DNA from 2 places in the Bacillus sp. CGMCC 1.60114 genome. Region 2 is predicted to be linked to the other one. Evidence: riboswitches for the same ligand, from Rfam matches in the RefSeq annotation. Region 2 holds a riboswitch; the other holds the start of a gene.
What was found. Region 2 has a riboswitch for cyclic di-AMP ahead of kdpA (potassium-transporting ATPase subunit KdpA). Riboswitches for the same ligand answer to the same signal wherever they lie in the genome.

Region 1: another riboswitch for cyclic di-AMP. It lies ahead of ACFQZ1_RS25575 (hypothetical protein); the one in region 2 lies ahead of kdpA (potassium-transporting ATPase subunit KdpA).

The regions. Positions count from the first base shown of each region.
Region 1 is NZ_JBHTHG010000119.1:13,624-17,036, forward strand. It holds gene ACFQZ1_RS25565 (thiazole biosynthesis adenylyltransferase ThiF) at 1-320, shown strand, start outside; gene thiD (bifunctional hydroxymethylpyrimidine kinase/phosphomethylpyrimidine kinase) at 335-1,147, shown strand; cyclic di-AMP (ydaO/yuaA leader) riboswitch at 1,243-1,389, shown strand; gene ACFQZ1_RS25575 (hypothetical protein) at 1,483-1,884, shown strand; gene ACFQZ1_RS25580 (hypothetical protein) at 1,902-2,138, shown strand; cyclic di-AMP (ydaO/yuaA leader) riboswitch at 2,379-2,522, shown strand; gene ACFQZ1_RS25585 (signal peptide protein) at 2,621-2,722, shown strand; gene kdpF (K(+)-transporting ATPase subunit F) at 2,722-2,802, shown strand; gene kdpA (potassium-transporting ATPase subunit KdpA) at 2,822-3,413, shown strand, end outside.
Region 2 is NZ_JBHTHG010000014.1:44,901-48,313, forward strand. It holds gene bcbE (bacillibactin exporter BcbE) at 1-778, shown strand, start outside; gene ACFQZ1_RS07825 (DUF3995 domain-containing protein) at 975-1,403, shown strand; cyclic di-AMP (ydaO/yuaA leader) riboswitch at 1,536-1,675, shown strand; gene kdpA (potassium-transporting ATPase subunit KdpA) at 1,796-2,860, shown strand; gene ACFQZ1_RS07835 (helix-turn-helix domain-containing protein) at 2,978-3,322, opposite strand.

The DNA.
Region 1 (3,413 bases), on a different contig from region 2:
AATTGAGAAAAAAACAATGTTTATCATGCGGAGAGGAAGCAGTTTATCCGTATTTAAGTAAAGAAAATACTTCTAAGACAGCTGTTTTATGCGGCAGAAATACAGTGCAAATTCGTCCGCCATATAAAGAACAGTTCGATCTTTCTATGTATAAAAATCTGCTGCAAGATCGTGTAATGGATTTAACAGTTAATCCGTATTTATTATCGTTTTCTGTTGATGATAAACGGTTAGTAGCATTTCAAGACGGCCGTGTGCTTGTACATGGCACAAAAGATATTGCAGAAGCAAAAACAATTTACCATCGTTACTTTGGTTAAAAAGGGTGAGTGCAATGAAAGTGAATAAAGCATTAACAATTGCTGGCTCTGATAGCGGCGGCGGTGCAGGTATTCAAGCTGATTTAAAAACGTTTCAAGAGCTCGGTGTGTATGGAATGACTGCAATTACAGCGATTACTGCACAAAATACACTTGGCGTACAAGGAGTATATCCTGTTCCAGTGGAAGGTATTCAAGAACAGTTACATTCTATCGGCGCGGATTTAACGCCAGATGCAGTAAAACTTGGCATGTTATTTAGTAGTGAAATTATTAAAATCGTAGCTGAAAACATTAAATCATTTTCGTGGAATAATATTGTGTTAGATCCTGTTATGATTGCAAAAGGCGGAGCATCTTTACTACAACAAGAAGCTGTTGCTGCATTAAAAGAATATTTATTGCCCCTTGCAACGGTAATTACTCCAAATGTTCCAGAAGCAGAAGTGTTAACAGGAATGAAGATTCATACGATTGAAGATAGTAAAGAAGCTGCGAAAGTATTGCATAATTTAGGTGCAAAGTTTGTTGTTATGAAAGGCGGGCATGCCGCATATCAAGGAAATGAAGTAATAGACTTATTGTTTGATGGCAGCACATTTGTTGAGTACAGAAGTGAACGCATAGATTCTACGCAAACACACGGAAGCGGATGTACATTTGCCGCAGCTGTAACGGCAGGATTAGCAAAAGGTTATGAGATTGAAGAAGCGGTTCGTGAAGCGAAATATTTTATTAGTATAGCAATTGAAGACGAACTGAACATTGGTAGTGGACACGGACCAACGAATCATTTTGCTTATGGACGTAGAAGTATAAATGTATAAATATGTACTTTATTTAGGGAAGCCAGTTGAAAAAACTGGCTTTTTTCTTGTTTACTTTTTCCAAAATTAGGAGTACTATATCAGCCAGAATCTATTTTTCTAGAACGCTTAATCCAGAATCTGGAGCGGAGGAACCAATTTTGTGCATTGTCACTAGGGGTGAATCTTTCTTAGAGAAAGTAGGGCTACTCTCAAAGCCCGAATCCGACAGCTAACTCCGTAAGCGTATTGAGGGAGGATGATGCAAATGAATACATCAATTCATCGGTCCGACTAGTCTAAAATAATTTTAATAACATAATTTAAAATTATTTTAGACGGGGAGGATGAAATACATGGATGAGGAGAAAGAGTACACACTCATTTGTGTAGGAGAAGCGGAAAAAATTAAGAGTTTACAAAGTTTAGCGCCTTTACAAAGTAAAATAATCATTTTCACAGAGAATGAGCATATGGTTAATGAAGTGAAAGCTTGTGGATTTCAGCAAGCGTATTGCTGTCCAAATGATGCAAGAATAATTGTAAAAATGTGTAAAGGAATTAAAAGAGTGATTTTGCTAGGAGATGAATTATCCACAATTAGTTTTTTTGCGGAGCGTATTCACTTTTCTTTTCATGCACCTATTACGGTTGTCACGCGAAATAAACAATATCGAAAGCACCTCTATGAAGCCATTGGAGCTAACTTAGTAGTGTTTACAACTTGTGATAACATTTCGTTTTTGATTTTAGAGTAGGAGCGGAGGAAACGAATATGAAAATATTCCTTTGTCGTGATTTAGCAACGCGCTGGGCTCTATCATTAGAACGAGTACATGAGCTAGTTGAATATGATCCAATTTTTCCGAAGCCATCTGTAATTCTTCCACCAGAAGATATTTGTTTATATTTAGAGCAAGACATTATCGAATATGAAAAACAACATGCAGAATTAGTGCAAGTATATGTTAGGGGGCGTAATTTACGTTCGTTTTTTCATGATTTAGATTAATTATTTTGAAGGTTATCTCATGTATTGAGATAACCTTTTTGTTTTAAATTTGCAAAAGAATGTCTATTTCATGAAAAAAGAAGAAAACAAAAGAAAAAGGATGATAAAAGAGTATTTTCCATTAATGTAAGCGTTTAACAGGTCTTATATTTTCATATTTTAGCTATTTCACCTCTTTACAAGTGAAATTTAGAGGAGTATATTTACTTTCATAAATTGTTCATAAAATTTCCAAAAAACAACCTGATATCGCTGAGTCCAGAAATGGAGCGGGGGAACCAATTTTGTGCATTGTCACTTGGGGTGAATCTTTCATGACGAAAGTAGGGCTACTCTTTAGGCCCGAATCCGACAGCTAACCTCGTAAGCGTTTGGAGAGGAGGTTTACTTTTGTGTTGTTCATTTTCGAACACTGAGTAGATCCTCAGTGTTCTTTTTTATGCTCTTAATGGTAAAATTTTACATTTAGTGAGGGATGGATAATGTTAGATATCGCTATGATAGGGATTTTAATCGTGTTAGTTGGATCAATGATTGCTCTTGCAAGATGGTCGGATCATGTTGTGAAGGAAGGGAAGAAGTAATGAGTATTGCAGTATTTATTATTGTTGCCGCACTTACTGTGTACTTAGTTTATGCGTTACTAAATCCAGAAAAGTTTTAATTAGGGGGAAGCGTTTATTATGGTTTGGATTGCAGTTTTGATTACAATGCTATTATTTGTTCTTGTTGCAAAACCAATGGGGATTTATTTAGAGAAGGCGTTCCAAGGGAATCGTAAATTAGACAAGATATTTGGCCCTGTTGAAAAAATCATCTTCAAAATCTCGGGTATTAAGCCTTATAACCAGAGTTGGAAGCAATACGCACTATCATTAGTTGCTCTTAATGGTTTTATGATTGTTGTCGTATATTTCATATTTCGCTTACAAGGCGTGCTGCCATTAAATCCAGCTCATGTTAAAGGCATGGAGCCTACGCTTGCTTTTAATACAGCTATTAGTTTTATGGCAGATACAAATTTACAGCATTATAGCGGCGAGAATGGTTTATCGTACTTATCACAATTAATCGCGATTACGTTTTTAATGTTCACAGCGCCAGCAACAACATTAGCGCTTGTAATGGCTTTTATAAGAGGGTTAGCAGGTAAGGAACTTGGGAACTTCTTCGTAGATTTTATACGTGCTTTAACAAGGGTTTTTCTTCCAATCGCGTTTGTGGCTGCGTTGGTTTTCGTTGCTCTTGGTGTACCGCAAACGTTGGACGGAGCCG
Region 2 (3,413 bases):
TCTAGTTGAAACATCAAATACATTAGGAAAGGTTTTAAGTCCGATTTTAGGCTCTTTACTAGCTTCATTTGTTTGGTTTCTTCCTTTTTGGTTCATCCCGGTTTTGTGTATAATATCCATTATTTTAATTTTCTTTTTTGTGAAGCCGCCTAAACAAAAACAAGAAGCTCCTCCATTACGTATCTTTCTTCAAAATGTGAAGTTGATTTTATGTGAGAAAGGACGCTGGCTTTTTCCAATTTTTTTACTTGGAGGCATTATTATGTTCATTTTGTTTGGTGTCCTTTTTTATTTATCCTCTATTTTAGAAAAGCGATATCATTTAGATGGCGTTTGGAAAGGCTTTGTACTAGCTATACCGTTAGCTTCACTTTCTCTTACTTCTTATATAACAGGAAAAAAGATTGGAGATAAGAAAACAATAATGAAGTGGTGTATAAGTATTGGCTTTTTTGCATTAGGAGTAACATTAATCATTCCAATATTTTTTAAAAATATTTACATCATTATAATGAGTCTTGTCATTAGTGGAATTGGGATTGGTGTTGCTCTTCCTAGCTTAGATGCTCTAGTAACAGAAGGAGTCCAGAAGGAACAGAGAGGGTCGATTACATCTCTTTATAGCTCGATGCGATTTGTAGGAGTAGCTGCAGGCCCTCCGTTGTTTGCAGTATTAATGAAAGGGCCGGATAATTATATATTTTATCTGTCAATTTTTTTAGCATTTATAGGAGCTTTATTATCTTTACTATGCATTAAACCGAAAAACGCTCAATAAAAATGCAAATTTAAACGTTGAACCAATCGGATTTTTATGGGCAGTTATCCCCCACCAAGCTTCATCGTTTCTCTTTCAATCTTGAGGTGGGGATTTTACTGTCCGTTAATGCGGGATAAAAGAAATAGAAGGTAAGTTATTAGAAGTTAGCGAAATTATTGAGGAGAAAGAATGGCGTAAATGGGGAGAGGATATAATGACATCCTTTTTAATTATTGTAGGCGCTGGTATCCTTGTGTTAATTAGCCTTATTCATATGTACTGGGCATGTGGTGGAACTTGGGGAAGTAAGGTTGTTCTTCCGATGAAAAAAGATAGCAGAGAATATGCTTTTGTTCCGCGGAAAATAGGGACTTTCTTAGTGGCACTTGCCATTCTATGTTTTGCTGTGATCCTATTAGCACAGAGTGGATACTTGTCTTTCTGGAATCCGAGTCGTTATACAAAATGGGGATGTATGGCTTTAGCTGGAATTTTCTTGTTACGTGCAGTTGGTGATAGGAAGTATGTCGGGATCTTTAAAAAGGTAAAGGAAACAAAATTTTCAGTGTATGATTCATGGTTATACAGTCCGCTTTGTTTGTATATTGCACTTTCTTTTGTAGTGGCAGTTTATAGTCATTAGTATACGGAAGGAAACCTTTCATCAATAAGGAGTTTCTATTTAAATTTATTTAATAGTTTGTATTTTTTGTATTTTCTCTCTTTACAATAATAATTTAGAGGAGTATATTATCAAACAAATAGCAAATTTTATAGCCGAATATCGCTTAATCCACTTAGGAGCGGGGGAACCAATTTTGTGCATTGTCACTTGGGGTGAATCCTTTTTAGGTAGGGCTACTCTCAAGGCCCGAATCCGACAGCTAACCTCGTCAGCGTTTTGAGAGGGGGGGACTTGTGTGTAAAAACACTAGGTGCAACCTAGTGTTTTCTTTTATTCTATTGATGGTAAAAATTTACAATTAACTACGTATGATAGAAAATAATTGTAGAGAAACAGAGGGGAGAAAAAGGATGAACTGGCTTACAAGTCTAATTACAATTTGTCTATTTGTAGTTATAGCAAAACCAATGGGAGATTACATATACAATGTGTTTCAGAAAAATGGACCATTCCAAAAGGTATTTGGTCCATTGGAAAAATTTTTGTTTAAAGTCGCAGGAATTAAAGGATATTGTCAAAGCTGGAAACACTATTTGTTTTGCTTAATCATAACAAACTTGTTTTTTATCCTTGTTGTGTATTCCATATTTCGATTACAGGGGATGTTGCCGTTAAATCCAAACCATGTTTCAGGAATGGAGCCGACATTAGCATTTCATACAGCTATCACGTTTATGACAAATGCGAATCTACAACATTATGGGGGCGAAAGTAGTTTATCTTATTTCTCTCAAATGGCTGGAGTAACGTTTATGATGTTTGCAGCACCTGCAACTTCAATGGCGATTGGTATTACGTTTGTTCGCGTCTTAGCAGGTAAAAAAATTGGTAACTTCTTTGTTGATTTTGCTCAATCTATTACAAGGGTGTTATTACCAATTTCATTTGTGACATCGCTAATTTTTCTAGCGCTAGGAACACCGCAAACACTGGATTCTACGATTATCGCAAAAGCGCTGGAAGGGGCGGAGCAGGCAATTCCTCGTGGACCAGTAGCGTCTTTACTTTCTATTAAAGAACTTGGAGATAATGGCGGAGGATTTTTCGGAACTGTTTCAGCACATCCTTTTGAAAATCCAAATATGATTAGTAATGTACTCCAGATGCTGCTGCAAATGTTAATTCCAATGGCATTTCCTTTTGTATACGGAAGAATGGTTGGTAATCGGAAACAAGGCCGGATGCTTTTTGTATCGATGTTCATTTTGTTTATTATTGGATTTTCTATACTTGCCATATCTGAATTGAAAGGGAATCCACTGTTAAATCAAATTGGTATAGACAGTTCTCAAGGAAATATGGAAGGGAAAGAAATGCGTCTTGGCGTGATATCTTCTGCTTTATATGCAACTGTTACAAGCGCTTCGGGAACAGGGGGTGTAAATACAACACATGATGCATATACCATTAGCTAGTAAAATGCAAAAAAAATAAAGCAGAAACGTCTTTAATATATGACGCTCTTGCTTTTAGGGAAAATAGGTAAGTAATCTTTACCATTGCAGAAGGTAATATTTTCTTCTACAATCAACTCATAACAATTCTTGGTTTGCGTTTAAAAAACGTAAATACAAAATGAGTTGTTTGCTAAGATGTTCTCTTTGAACTTCATCCAGGCCTGCGAAAACCGTTTGGAGTTCATCGAGAACATTTTCTAAGTGTTTTTCACTAGTTGTAGTTTTTCTACCCATCAATGTATCAACAGATACATCAAAAAAATTCGCGATGCGATTGAGCGAAGCTAAGTCAGGTTCATTAAAATTATTTTCAAGGTTATTGATCTGACTTCGACTTAATTGCACTTCCTCACCAAATTGAGATTGTGTTAGACCTAAGCTGTTTCTAAACTTTTTTAAATTTTCTCCAAAAGTGTTCATGCTTTCATTATAAATAAGGCAGTTTTTTTAAACTATATATGACAGGTAATTTGCCTGTTTTATTTTATTTGACATATAATTTTTCGTTTTT